DNA from 2 places in the Mesorhizobium sp. M0659 genome. Region 2 is predicted to be linked to the other one. Evidence: riboswitches for the same ligand, from Rfam matches in the RefSeq annotation. Region 2 holds a riboswitch; the other holds the start of a gene.
What was found. Region 2 has a riboswitch for cobalamin ahead of metE (5-methyltetrahydropteroyltriglutamate--homocysteine S-methyltransferase). Riboswitches for the same ligand answer to the same signal wherever they lie in the genome.
Positions count from the first base shown of each region.

Region 1: another riboswitch for cobalamin. It lies ahead of NKI31_RS07770 (aromatic ring-hydroxylating oxygenase subunit alpha); the one in region 2 lies ahead of metE (5-methyltetrahydropteroyltriglutamate--homocysteine S-methyltransferase).

Region 1 is NZ_JAMYPY010000004.1:11,738-19,006, reverse strand. It holds gene NKI31_RS07785 (hypothetical protein) at 1-1,017, opposite strand, end outside; gene NKI31_RS07780 (PqqD family peptide modification chaperone) at 1,171-1,593, opposite strand; gene NKI31_RS07775 (FAD-binding oxidoreductase) at 1,755-2,855, opposite strand; gene NKI31_RS07770 (aromatic ring-hydroxylating oxygenase subunit alpha) at 2,893-4,140, opposite strand; cobalamin riboswitch at 4,258-4,459, opposite strand; gene NKI31_RS07765 (DUF680 domain-containing protein) at 4,957-5,163, shown strand; gene NKI31_RS07760 (DUF680 domain-containing protein) at 5,230-5,433, shown strand; gene NKI31_RS07755 (DUF680 domain-containing protein) at 5,505-5,738, shown strand; gene NKI31_RS07750 (ABC transporter ATP-binding protein) at 5,810-6,922, opposite strand; gene bglA (beta-galactosidase BglA) at 6,989-7,269, opposite strand, start outside.
Region 2 is NZ_JAMYPY010000027.1:20,968-28,236, reverse strand. It holds partial or broken gene metE (5-methyltetrahydropteroyltriglutamate--homocysteine S-methyltransferase) at 75-2,426, opposite strand; cobalamin riboswitch at 2,521-2,722, opposite strand; gene NKI31_RS28035 (adenosine kinase) at 3,130-4,122, opposite strand; gene metK (methionine adenosyltransferase) at 4,231-5,406, opposite strand; partial or broken gene glyA (serine hydroxymethyltransferase) at 5,460-6,795, opposite strand.

The DNA.
Region 1 (7,269 bases), on a different contig from region 2:
CGTGCCGGCGATCTCGCGCGGCTCGGTCCCCAGCGACAGCCGGTAGCATGGCAGATCGCGGGTAAGCTCGCTGAAAAAGCGAAAGCCCGCTTCCCGCTCGCCCGGCATCTGCACGATTCCTGACGGCGCCAAGGCGATCATGGCATCCTTGCGCGATATGGGCATGACCGAGCTTCTCGCACCTCCCCTGATATGGGGCACTATCAAAGCAATAATGTCCAGACTTGCAGGAGTTGGTCGAGGCGCGACCTCGTTGATGTGAAAGGCATGCTTGCCTTGCCAGTTCAGCGGTTGGTACGAATTTAGCCGACCCTCCAGCTTCAGCCGCTTGAAGCCCTCCGGATCCTGCTTGAGCGTGGCAAACAGCGGATAGGCCGTCACCCCCTCGGTCCGGTCGATCAGCACATAGTCGTCGCCGACGCTATCGAGCCCATTGAGCAGGCCGGCGACGACCGTTCCCGATTTGCCGGCACCGCCGGAGCCCGCCAGCAGGACGCCCTTGCCATCGATGCCCAGCGTGCCGGCATGGGTGAGCCGCATGCCGCGCGCCGCATATTCCCAATGCAGGAAGGCGCGCAGCGGCGCCCCTTGTTCCCATGGCGGAAAGGCGTCGGCCGACATCATCAGCTGCGCCCCGACATGGCGTTGCGGATCATGGAACTGCCAAAAGTCGAGGTCATGATAGTAGCTGCCGCGCAATCCGGCCTCTTCCAGCCGGTTGGCAAAGGCATGATGGTTGTAATCGCCTCGGCCCCAGGTGGCCGGGGCGGGGACGCCATCGATGGCCGGGTGGGCGACGAAAATGCGGCAGCCGTCAGATGCAGACGGATTTTCCGGGGCCGGTATGAAGGCATGGCTCATGGCTTCCGCCAGCGTGCCATGGTCGAGGTGGACACTCAGGTCCAGCCCCGGCAACCGCACGCTGGCGGTAACGGGATAGAAGGCGGCGGCGCTTTCCGCGGCCGCCAGCACATGGCGGGCATAATCCGGCAGGGTTTGCAGCGTGATCAAAGGCATGTGTTCGTTGTTCCAGCGTCCAGAATTGCGCCGGGTCGCCTGATGCATGTCGCTCGGGGTGGCCCCGGTTTTGAGACGACGACATGCATAAAATCAAAGATCTAAACCGCGTCGCCTGAGTCCGTTCAAACGCGACGCGCTTTAGGGAAACGATTATGCCTGTTTCACCGCCGGCCAGCCGAGAGGTTCCTCGACCTCATGGATCGGGTCGACAATGATGAGATCGGCAAGGTCGTCGTGGACATCGACCTTGAGCGGCTCATTGCTGGCAGCAAGCGCAGACGACAGCTCGCCCGAAAGCGGTTGTGCCGGTGTTTCGGCTGGCGCAAGCAACCCGAAATCGAGCAGTCGGGCAATGAAGCTTTCGAGGTCGGCCAGGCTTATTTTTGCGGCGCCCGCGGCAACTCCGACCAGCGCTTCAGTGGCGACGCCGGACGACAGAGCCTGCCAGACCCGGCTGCCGGAATCGGAAAAGCCGAAATACTTACCGTTCGAAAGATCGAGAACGACGGCTTCGCCATCGAATGATTCGAAAACGATGTCCTTGCTTGCGACCCCATAGACCCGCTGTTGCATCGCTCTGTCCCCCGTTCCATGCGCCCATGAAGGGATGCGCCGGTTTCACGGTCTGCCAGCCCTTCCTAAGTGCGTCTAAATCACTCGGCCTATGCTTGGCAAGACAAAGACCCGCGAACACAACGCCTGCGTCGGCGACCGTTGCGGCGAAGTCGACCGGCTCAAGCCTCGATTTCGAGCGCCGACAACGGTTTCGAGCAGCAGGCAAGGATGAAACCGTCATCGATCTCGTGGTCGAGGATGCCGCCATTGTGGCTCATCTCGACTTCGCCGGAGACCTTCTTCACCTTGCAGGTGCCGCACAGGCCGAACTCGCAGGCGGCGGGAATCCGCACGCCCGAGCTGCGCGCGGTCTGCAGCACGGTCTGGCCGGCGACGCAGCCGGCATCGACCTCCGAAAGCGAGAAGCGGATCGGCGTCACGGCTTCGACAGGTGCAGCGATGCCGTCCTCGACCGGGGAGGCAAACGGCGCCGGAATTTCCTCCATCACAGGCGCGGCAAAGCTCTCCTGATGGTATTTCGTCATGTCGAAGCCGGCGGCATCCAGCATGCCGCGCACGGCGCGCATGAACGGATCGGGGCCGCAGCAGAAGATTTCGCGCTCGCGGAAATCCGGAGCCAGCAAGGGCAGCCGGATCGCATCGATGCGCCCCATATGGCCGTACCAGCCTTCGCGGCTGGAACGTTCCTCGATCATGAAGCCGAGCGACAGGCCGGGCATATGGCCGCCGAGCAGTTCGAGTTCCTTGCGGAAGATGATCTCTTCGGCACGCCGCGCGCAGTTGACGAAACCGACATCGGTCCATGGCGCGCAGTCGTTCAGCCAGCGCAGCATCGACATCATCGGTGTCACGCCGGAGCCAGCCGAAATGAACAGATATTTGGCCGCCGGGTGGCTGTGCAACGAGAAGTCGCCCGCCGGTCCATAGGCCTTGACGTGCGAGCCGGGCACCAGTTGGTCGAACATCCAGCGTGTGCCGATGCTGCCCGGTTGCGCCTTCACTGTCACCGCGATCGAAAACGGCCGCGATGGCGACGACGACAGCGTGTAGGTGCGCATCAGCGGCCCGTCCGGTGTCGGCAGTTCCAGCGTCAGGAACTGGCCCGGCTTGTAGCGGAACCAGGTCTGGTTGTCGGAGCGGAAGGTGAAGGTCTTGACGTCGGGCGCCTCGTCGCTGACGCCGATCACTTCCAGCACCTGCAGCCTATCGTTCCACGGCGCCATCTGGTCGAGATGGCGATAGAGCCCAAGATCCGTCATCGCATTCATCCTCTGGTCCCTCTTCGCCTGCTCCAGCTCACGCGACGCTGCGCAGCGCCGGCCGGCCGCCTTCGGCAAGGCGCGGGCCGATGAAGGCCGCGTACCATTCGACGAACTGGATCACGCCGCCCTCGTGCAGCTCCGAATAGGGGCCGGGCTCATAGGCCGGCGACAGGATGCCGAAGGCGTTTTCCTCGACGATGCGGCGGTCCTGGTCGTTGGTCTCGGTCCAGACGTGGGTGAGCTCTTCAAGGTTGTAGTCGACGCCCTCGACCGCATCCTTGTGCACCAGCCACTTGGTCGTCACCGCGGTTTCGGTGGCGCTGATCGGTAGCACCCGGAAGGTGACCGCATGGTCGATCAGGATGTGGTTCCAGGTCGTCGGATAGTGGTAGTGCATCAAGGTGCCGATGCGGTCGGCGGCAACAGTGTCGGACAGGTCCTTCGTCACCGCGCGCTTTCCCGACATCGTGTAGCTGACGGCATCGCGCAGCAGCGGCGCGCGGGTGGCGCGGTATTGCCCGGCCGGATCGATGCGGAACTTGCTCGGCAGGCCCGCCGCCTCGCATTTCGCCCAGTGCGCAAGCATCTCCGGATCGCTGTCGGCGCCCTGCACGCCGGTCACCGTCGGCGCTTCGGGGAATGTCTTGCACAGCTCCGGATGATTGCCGGCGCAGTGATAGCATTCGCGGTTGTTTTCCCAGACCAGCTTCCAATTGCCCTTCTCGATGATGGTGCTCTCGAAGGCGACCTTGGCTTCATTCAGCCGGTGCGGCTTGAGGTAGGGCTCTATCATGGCGCGCATCGGGGCAAAGTCGGCAGGTTCTTTTGCCAGGCAGATGAAGATGTAGCCGCCGACGCTCTCGCAGGCGACGGGCTTCAGGCCGAACTGGCTCTTGTCGAAACCGTCGGCCATCTGGCGGGCAAACAGCAGCCGGCCGTCAAGCTCGTAGGTCCACTGGTGATAGGGGCAGACAAGCTTTGCCGCCATGCCCTTCTCAGTGTTGCAGACACGGCTGCCGCGATGGCGGCAGGAATTGTGAAAGGCGTTGATGTTGCCCTTCTGGTCGCGGACCAGCACCACCGGATAATCGCCGATCTGCACGGTGATATAGCTGCCGGGCTTCGGCAGTTCGCAATCATGGCCGATGAACAGCCAGTCGCGATACCAGATGAGCTCCATGTCGAGCTTGAAATAGTCCGGGTCGGTGTAGAAGGGCTGTTCCAGCGAAAAGCCTTGCTTGCGGCCGTTCAGGAGCCTCAGCATGTCGTTGCGCGTATCCATAGTTCTGTCCTCGTGGTTTAAGGACTGAACTTGGTGGTGATGGAGGAAGGATCGGACGCAGGCCGGCGCGGCGCCGGACATGCACTATCCACCTCTTGACCGCCCACCGCGATCAGTCGAGTCTATGCATCTCGGGCTGGTTTCCGGGCTCTGGAGTTGTCCTTGCGGACCATCGCGACACCTTCCCAGGCTCTTGCCCAGTGGTCTCCCGTTGCGACTTCAACTCCACCACCGTTGCGGGGGCAGCGCCGGATTCTGACCGGCTTCCCAATTCTCCGCTGCGTCGTCACGAAGCGGCACCTGAGATGCGATCATCTAATCACGGCAGCGATCGCGACGTCGGCATGAAAGCGACATCGTATCCATGCGGCGCGACACGCGCGGCATACGCCCCCCGCCGCCGGTCAAAGAGCTGAGACGTTTCTTGGACGCCATCATCGCCGTTTCGAATCGCTGCGGATCCAGTTCGATCGGGGGCAAAAAGGGCTCAACGGTATCGAAAAGTTACTATTAGCAATCTCTAATCGAACCGAACGGTTCGTTTCTGTTGACAATGCGTGCAGGCGGTGTGAACGACGGCCCGGAAACCGACACGGGAGCGAACCACTCGGTTCGACATAAGCAACTGAAAACAATGCGATAAATGACCATAGAGGAACTTCCTGGCACAATTTCAAGGTGCAGGACCGTGGTCCACACGGAACAACTTCGTGATTGGAAACCAGCCTATGGCTTTCCCACATCGGGGCTGTCCGAACGACGCGAATTCCTCCCAAGACACGCCGCTAGACGGACAGACAAACTGGAGTACTAAAAATGAAAAAGATCATCCTCACTGCCGCAGCCGTTTTGGCGATCACCGGCAGCGCCTTCGCCGGTAGCGACAATTACGGTTCCAATGGTGCGAACCAGCCAGCCGTCTCGGTCGACAGCTCGTATACGGCTTCCATTCAGAAGCCGGCGCACGCTGACAAGCAGCCTGTCATTCAGGGCGCCGACCGCGACCTCTACGGCAATCGCTGATCCCGACCAAAGAAGGGCGGCTAACCCGTCGCTCTCGGGATCCCAAAAAATTCAGGAGTATTTGAAATGAAAAGGATCATCCTTGCTGCCGCCGCCGTTTTGGCCATCTCCGGCAGCGCTTTCGCCGGCAGCGACAACTACGGTTCGAACGGCGCCAACCAGCCTGCGATTACGTCGACCGATAGTGGCCATACGGCTTCGGTTGAGAAGTCGGCTCCAGCCGAGCAGGCGCCTGCCCACGGTGCCGACCGTAACCTTTTCGGCCGCTAAAAGCCGGTTTCCAGCACGTGGCGGGCTTATCCGCTGCAGCTGGCGGCATCAGAAAAATTCAGGAGACTAAAATGAAGAAGATCGTTCTTGCCACCGCAGCCGTTCTGGCTGTTTCGAGCGCTGCCTTTGCCGGCAGCGACAATTATGGCTCCAATGGCGCCAACCAGCCGGCCGCTGCCGTCGACACCACTCGCACTTCGTCGACCGGCACCAACTCGGCGGTCTACAAGCTGCTGAACTCGTCGAACGACCAACAGAAGTTCGTCCCGCCGAGCAGCGACAGGGATCGGTTCGGCAACAACTAACAGCCGAAGCTTAAAAAGAGCGGCGGGCCTGGCCCGCCGCTCTTTTTTCATGCCTGTACGACGCAGCTATCTCAAGCCGCCTTCACATCCACCGGCTTGAGCGAGAAGGAGTGCCCATCGGCGTCGAAGATGTGCAGGTCCCCGGCATCCGCGGTCAGTCGCAGCTTTGCCCCGCGCTTGACCTCGACATTGCCGGGCAGCTTGGTCACCAACGGCAGGTCAGCGCGGCCGATATCGACATAGACAAGCTGCACCTCGCCGAGTTGCTCGACATAGTCCACCACGCCCTCGAAAAGATATTCCGCGCCGGTGGCGGCCGACAGATCCTCCGGCCGCACGCCGAAGCTGACTGCCGCACCCTTTGCTGACGCCGGCGTTGCGATCGGCACCGTTGCCTTGCGGCCGCCGACATGGCTGACGATTGTCGGGTTGCCCGTCCTGTCGATTGTCGCCGGCAGGATGTTCATGGCCGGCGAGCCGATGAACTGGGCAACGAACAGATTGCCGGGCTTCTTGTAGAGGTCCATCGGCGTGCCGACCTGCTCGATATGGCCATCCTTCAGCACGACGATGCGGTCGGCGAGCGTCATCGCTTCGACCTGATCGTGGGTGACGTAGATCATGGTCGTGGCAGGCATCGATTCCTTGAGCTTGGCGATCTCGATGCGGGTCGCGACGCGCAGCGCCGCGTCGAGATTCGACAGCGGCTCGTCGAACAGGAACACTTTCGGATTGCGCACGATGGCGCGGCCGATGGCGACACGCTGGCGCTGGCCGCCCGACATCGCCTTGGGCAGACGGTCGAGATATTTGGTCAGCTGCAGGATCTCGGCGGCCTGCCGCACCCGCTTGTCGATCTCGGCCTTGCTTTCCTTGCCGATCTTCATCGAGAAGGCCATGTTGTCGTAGACGGTCATGTGCGGATAGAGCGCATAGGACTGGAACACCATGGCGATGCCGCGCTTGGAAGGCGGCACGTCGTTCACCACCTCGCCGGCGATCTTCAGCTCGCCGGAGGTGATCTCCTCAAGCCCGGCGATGGACCGCAGCAAGGTCGACTTGCCGCAACCCGACGGGCCGACGAAGACGATGAACTCGCCCGACTTTATGTCGAGGTCGATGCCGTGGAGAATGTGCAGATTGCCGTATGATTTCTTCACCTGTCTCAGCGTGACATCGGCCATAATTTCCTCCCAGTGATTTCCCTAGAGAACCTGGATTTCCTCAAAAAATCCAGTTTCGTCAAAAACTCAGTCGATGCGCCCGAACCAGGCGCCGTAGCCGCCGAGGCGGATGGAACCTGTGCCGGATTGTCCCGAAAAACCGTGCCCGGCCAAGGGCAGCAGCGCCTGACCACCGAGATCGACCTCGGCCGGCTTGCTGGCCAGATTGAAGATGCAGACGATCTGCTCATTGCCCTCACGGCGGGTGAAGGCGACGGTGTCGCCCTCGCTTTCGATGAACTCGATTTCGCCTTTGGCCAAGGCCGGATGCTGGCGGCGGAAACCGAGAAAGCGCCGGTAGTGCTCGA
Region 2 (7,269 bases):
GTGTGATCGGTTTGGCATATTCCCGGCCGACATCCGCCAGCCGGCAACTCCCCACACGGTGAGGAAGAGAAGCCTCACGCCTGCACTTTCTGCCGGAGCGCGCGTGCTGCAGCGACCATGTTAATGAGGGCAGGGCGGACCTCCTCCCATTTGCGTGTTTTGAGGCCACAGTCCGGGTTTATCCACAGTTGGCCGTCGGACAGTCGCTCGCGGGCAAGCATGACTAAGTCCGAAATCTCGCCGACTTCCGGGACGCGTGGTGAGTGAATATCATAGACGCCAGGACCGATTTCGTTCGGATATTTGGAGCTCGTGAAGGCGTCCAACAGTTCCATCTTCGAGCGCGACGTCTCAATCGAAATGACATCCGCATCCATTCCAGCGATCGCGTGAATGATCTCGTTGAACTCCGAATAGCACATGTGGGTATGAATTTGAGTCGCGTCCTTTACACCCGTTGAAGCGATCCGGAAACATTCGACAGCCCAGTCGAGATAGACTTTCCAGTCAGATTGGCGCAGTGGCAATCCTTCGCGAAACGCGGCCTCATCGATCTGGACCATCCTTGCGCCGGATCTTTCGAGATCCGTCACTTCGTCGCGGATGGCGAGCGCGATCTGGCGGCAGGCTTCGGAGCGGGGTACGTCGTCGCGAACAAAAGACCAGTTGAGAATGGTGACTGGGCCTGTGAGCATTCCCTTCACGGGCTTTTCCGTAAGCGACTGGGCGAATTGCCACCAGCGCACTGTCATCGGATTGCGCCTCGATACGTCGCCGAAAATGATGGGGGGACGCACGTAGCGCGACCCATAGCTTTGTACCCAGGCATGCTGGGTGAGCGCGAAGCCGGACAACTGCTCGCCGAAATGCTGTACCATGTCGTTTCGCTCGAACTCACCATGCACCAGCACGTCCAGCCCGATCTCTTCCTGTCAGCGAATTGCAGCCTCGATCTCCTTCTTCAGGAACGTCTCATAGTCGACATAGCTCAGCTGGCCCTTCGCATGAGCGGCCCGCGCCTTGCGTACCTGCGGCGTCTGCGGGAAGGACCCGATGGTCGTCGTCGGGAACGGCGGCAGCCCGAGTGAGCCGGCCTGGACTCTGGAGCGCTCGCCAAAAGCGCTCTCTCGTCGCTTCGCGCTGTCCTCAATGCTAGCGATCGGCCCCTGAACAAGCGGGTCATGGATCCTCGTGGATGTCACGCGCGTGGCGGCAGCCTCGGCAGACGCTTTCAACGCGCCTGCCACCGCATCCCTGCCTTGGGACAGGGCCCGGGCCAGCAAGACCAGCTCGTCGGTCTTCTGGGCCGCGAAGGCGAGCCACGACCTGATGTCCGCGTCGAGTTCCGTCTCCATGCGCAGATCAATCGGCACATGCAGCATCGAGCAAGAAGGCGCGATCTCGACGCGGTCCAAGGGCCAGCCGGCGACGATCGGTTTGATGCGGTCGAGAATGGCGGGCAGGTTCGCACGCCAGACGTTGCGGCCATCGATCAAGCCAAGCGAGAGCACCAGATCCTTCGGAGCGAGCCGAGCCACCGTTTCCAGCTGCTCGGGAGCGCGCACGAGATCAATATGCAGGCCGGCCAGGGGCAGAGAAATCGCGGTTTCGAGATTGTCTCCCAGCGACCCGAAATACGTAGCCAGCATGATCTTCAGCTCGGGCGCGGCTTTCGACAGCTGGCCATAGGCGAATTCGAACGCAGCTCGTTCGTTCGGGTTCAGATCGAGGACAAGCGCTGGCTCATCGATCTGCACCCAGTCGGCTCCCGACAGCTTCAGCCTCTCCAGAAGCTGCTCGTAAACCGGCAGCAGCCGCGGTAGGAGCGCGATGGGACCGAACCCCTCGGCAGGCGATTTCGCCAGCTTGAGGAAGGTGATGGGTCCAAGGATGACTGGGCGTGTGTGAATGCCGAGAGCTTTAGCCTCGAGGAAGTAATCGACCGGCTTCGATGACGAGAGGGCGAACGTCTGATCATCATCGAGTTCCGGCACAATGTAGTGGTAGTTGGTGTCAAACCACTTGGTCATTTCCATCGCGGTTACACCAGGTCCATGAGCCTCCTCCTGGTAACCAGCGTGTCCACAATCCTCCGTCTGACCCTGGTTGCCGCGCGCCATTGCGAAGTAGATGTCAAGTGGGACCTCGCCGCTATTCCAGCCGTAACGGGATGGAACGGCCCCGACCATGGCTGCGGTGTCGAGCACATGGTCGTAAAGCGAGAAGTCGTTCGACGGGATTTTCGACACGCCGCGATCGCGCTGCTCTTCCCAGCTAGCGGCACGGAGCGCCTTCGACGTCGTGAGAAGGTCGCCAGCGGACGATGTTCCGGACCAGTAGCTTTCAAGCGCGAATTTCAGTTCTCGCCGACGACCGAAGCGCGGCACGCCGAGCGTTGCTACAGGAATTTGCTGAGAGACAGTCATGTCATACCCCGATGATTGGGGCGTCGGTGACAAGGAAGGCGCTAGCAGGCCGGCATCAACGCCGGGTTGCAGCGGCCACCGAGACACCCCGCCCGTGGACGTAATTCGCGTGGCAGGTCTCCTGGCTCGCGGGGTCATAGCCTCTACCCGTCTTCCTGAGGGTATTCGCCTCAGTGACGTGATTGGGGTTGGCTCGCCGCTAACAGTTGCGGGGGCAGCGCCGGCATCGCACCGGCTTCCCTCTTAGCTCCGCTGCGGCAGCGCCGCACGCGAGAACCACGACACGCAGACAATCACAGCAGTTCGCTCTCTTGTCAATGACGCATAACGAAATGTTTATGTCGTTATGTGATCGCGCTTTTACGCCTTTGTCTAGCATTGTGAAATATTCAGTCTGCTGCCCGCATTCGGCATCGTGGGACGTGATCGCAAGTCAAGTCCGACGGACGCCGCGAGTTCTCCGTTACCTCAGGAACCTTACTGGCCTTCCCCAAGCTGAGCTTCTGAAAATGCTGGTGACGATCTGGATGACGGTGAATGCCGTCATGGCAAGCACGCCTTGCACCGCTCCTCCAGCGAGCTTCACGGCAGCAGCATGGGTCAGTTCTCCGAAGCGAATGGCTGTCGCTATCAGCGAGCTTTGACACAGTTCCGCCACTGCGGTCATCGCGTCAGTAGGGCGGCTGATTAGTTGCCCGCGCATCTACAGCAACCCAGCCCCTTCCGCCTCGCGGCGCAAATTCTGCCTTGGCCTTGGGCCGATCTGCTGGATCACCAGGCCGGCCGCCAGCGAGCCAAGGTCGCCGCAGGTCTTGAGGTTGCGGCCCTGCGTGTAGCCATGCAGGAAACCGGCGGCGTAGAGGTCGCCGGCGCCGGTGGTGTCGACCAACTCCTTGATGGCGGTCGCCTCGATGACCACGGTCTCGTCGCCGCGCACGATCACCGAGCCTTTTTCGGAACGGGTGACGGCGGCAATCTTGCAGTCCTTGCGGATCTGAGCCAGCGCCTCGTCGAAGGATTTTGTCTGGTAGAGCGACTTGATCTCGTGGCTGTTGGCAAAGACGATGTCGACAGTGCCCGAGCGCATCAGCTCGAGGAACTCGTCCCGGTAGCGGTCGACGCAGAACGAATCCGACAACGTCATCGACACTTCGCGTCCGGCCTCGTGTGCGAGCTTCGCCGTCTGCCGGATCGCCTCCTTGGCGCGCGGCGGATCCCACAGATAGCCCTCGAAATAGGTAACCTTGGCGCCGGATGCCTTGTCGGCCTCGACATCCTCAGGGCCAAGCTCGACGCAGGCGCCGAGATAGGTGTTCATCGAGCGCTCGCCGTCGGGCGTGACGAAGATCATAGAGCGCGCCGTCGGCGGCTGTCCCTCAAGCGGCCTGGTGTCGAAGGCGACACCCTGTGCATGGATATCGTGCGCATAGATTTCGCCCAGCGCATCGTTGGAGACCTTGCCGAAGAAGGCGGCGCGTCCGCCGAAGCTGGCTAGGCCGGCCGCCGTGTTGCCGGCACTGCCGCCGGAGGCCTCGATCGCCGGGCCCATGCGGCTGTAGAGCAGTTCGGCGCGGCGCGTGTCGATCAGGTTCATCGCGCCCTTGATGATGCCGTTGATCTCGAGGAATGCCTCGTCGCACTGGGCGATGATGTCGACAATGGCATTGCCGATGCAAAGCACGTCATAATCCGGCATCAATGTCTCCGCCAAAAAAACCGAGCCGGCTTCTCGCCACGCCTGCCAGGCGCGGGTCTGCTCGGTGGAAATGGGCTTTCCGCTTGCCAATCCGTTCGCCGGCGGCTCTCACGGGGCGGCGAGTCCTGCCTCGCGACGCAATTCGTCCGCCCTGTCTGTCTTCTCCCAGGTGAAATCAGGCTCTTCACGGCCGAAATGGCCATAGGTCGCTGTATTGCGATATATAGGGCGTAAGAGATCAAGCATCTTGATAATGCCTTTCGGTCTGAGATCGAACAACTCAAGAATGAGGCGCTCGATCCTGCTTTCCTCAACCCTGGCTGTCCCGAACGTGTTGACCATGACGGAAACCGGACTGGCCACGCCGATTGCGTAAGCAAGCTGCACCTCGCACACGTCCGCAAGTCCGCTAGCGACGATGTTCTTTGCGACATAGCGGGCTGCATAGGCAGCCGAGCGGTCAACCTTGGACGGGTCCTTGCCCGAGAAGGCGCCGCCGCCATGACGACCCATCCCGCCATAGGAATCGACGATGATCTTGCGTCCAGTGAGACCGCAGTCGCCGCGCGGCCCGCCGACTACGAACCGCCCCGTCGGGTTGACCAGAATTCTGATGCCTTCCGTCTCCAGGTGGGTCGGCAGGACAGGCTTTATGATTTCCTCAATGACGCCCTCGCGGACAGTCTCTTGCGAGACCTGCTCGTCATGTTGCGTCGACACGACGATGGTATCCAGGGCGACCGGGCGCAACCCCTCATAGCGCACTGAGACTTGGGATTTCATGTCAGGACGCAACCAGCCAAGCTGTTGTGCCTTCCGGACATACGCCTGCCGTTTCGTCAAGCGATGAGCGAGCTGGATCGGCAAAGGCATCAGGGTATCGGTTTCGCGGCATGCGTAGCCGAACATGAGGCCCTGATCTCCCGCTCCCTGCTGGAGGTCTTGCCCTCTTCCCTCGTCAACGCCTTGGCTGATGTCGGGCGACTGCTCGGTGAGGGCATGAACGACGGAGCAACGCCGGCCGTCAAAGCCGACGGCCTCGTCGTCGTACCCAATGTCGAGAATCGTATCGCGCGCAACTTGGCTGTAATCCACCTGGGCATCGCTGGTGATCTCGCCAGCCAGAACGACTATCCCTGATTTTACCAACGCTTCACAGGCGACGCGCGCCTTGTGATCTGTGCGGAGGATGGCATCGAGGATGGCATCCGAGATGTTGTCGGCCAACTTATCCGGGTGCCCCGCGCCAACCGATTCGGAAGAGAACACGAACTGCCTAGCCATGAATACCTCGCTTCGGATGTTGGATGTGGTATGGGCATTTTGCTTGGCCCACCTTAATTGTCGGAGATGCCCGGGACCTCGAACGCAGCGCACAAGTCGGCAACGTCTCTTCGCACGCAGGCATGGAGATCTTCGTCGTCTGGCCGCTGGAGGACGGAGTCAATGAAGCCAGCAATTTGCACCATTTCCACATCGCGCATGCCCATTGACGTCACTGCTGGCGCCCCCAGGCGAATTCCGCTTGTGACCGCCGGATGCCGCGGGTCGCCAGGCACCATATTAAAGTTTGTGATGATTCCTGCCTTTGCTAGTCGCTCGGCATAGGCCTTGCCCGATAGTGGCCGATCGCGAAGATCAAGGATCAGCATGTGATTGTCCGTCCCCCCGGTAACCAGGTCATAACCTCGCTCAAGCAGTGCATGTGCCAGAGCCTTGGCATTCTTGACTGTCTGTTGGCCGAGCTTCGGAAGGACGGGTTCGCGGCTTCGTGCAAGGCAACCGCTAGCGCAGCGATGGCATTCATGTGAGGTCCGCCTTGCAGGTGAGGGAAGACCGCCCGGTCTATTCGTCTGGCGAGATTGTATTTGCTCTTTGTATGATACAGGGCCTGATAGCGATCTTCGTTCCTTGACAAAATGAAGCCACCGCGGGGACCGCGGATCGACTTGTGGGACGTGCTGCTGACCACGTCGCAATGGCCCACGGGATTCGGGTGCGCTCCCGCGGCAATCAGGCCGCTGATGTGCGCAATGTCGGCTACGAGATAGGAGTTCGCTTCCAGGGCAATTTCTGCCATTGCCGAGTAATCAAAGACACGCGGGTAAGCGGTTCCGCCGACCCAAATGAGCCGCGGCCGTTCCCGCTGGCTGTCTCGCGCAAGCGGTCATAGTCAATCTGCTGTGTCTTTTCATCTAGTCCATAGGGCACGCGTTGATAGTCAGTTCCGGAAAAGTTGATGGCCCAACCATGAGTCAGATGGCCCCCTTCCGGAAGGGGCAAGCCCATGACTTTGTCACCGGGACTCAAAAGCGCACGATAGACAGCCTGGTTGGCCGGCGAGCCGGAATAAGGCTGGACGTTGGCATGCTCGCTGCCAAATAGCGTTTTCAGGCGCCCAATGGCCAGATCCTCAAGCTCATCAACGATCTCGTTTCCAGCGTAGTAGCGCGCGCCGGGGTACCCCTCGGCGTACTTGTTCGTGAAAATCGAGCCGTTCGCTTCCAGCACGGCCGAGGACGCAAAGTTCTCTGAGGCGATGAGCTTGAGGGTCGTCCGCTCCTGCCGCTCCTGTCTCAGAAGCAGCTCGTGGACGCGGCAATCAACCGCGGCCAAGGAAGACCGCCCGTGGGTGTCCGGCTGTGCGATCGCGCCGTCTGCGGAGTTGTCCATGGTAGCTTCGCGCTCCAATTGGATTGACCTATTTCACGATCAAGCACGCGGTCCCTTTCGGCCGCGTGTCTCGTACCGCTTCGAGCCGCTGCAGGTCCTGTTTATGATAGCCGTCGCGATGGGGCAGGAGATCGACCAATAATTGAACCAGCCCGCCGTCGTTGGATCCTGCGTTGAGATGGTACGAGCGCCACGGAGGCTGTTCGTTGCAGCAAAGAAAGTCGGCTCTGGCGAGCAGCCGGACGTGTCGCGCAACCCGCTCTCGACACACGCTCAGAATCTCCGCTAGCTCGCAGACAGTTAGGTCCGCATGCGCACAAAGGCCCAGGATTCGAAGGCGGTCAGGATGCGCTGCCATGCGTAGGCGACTAACCAGTGTCATCATGGCTCAGGACCAAGTCCTACCGAATTTCTCATTTCGCGTTCTCCGCAGAAGTTGCGATTTCGAAGGGTTGTCCAACGACCGGACAAATC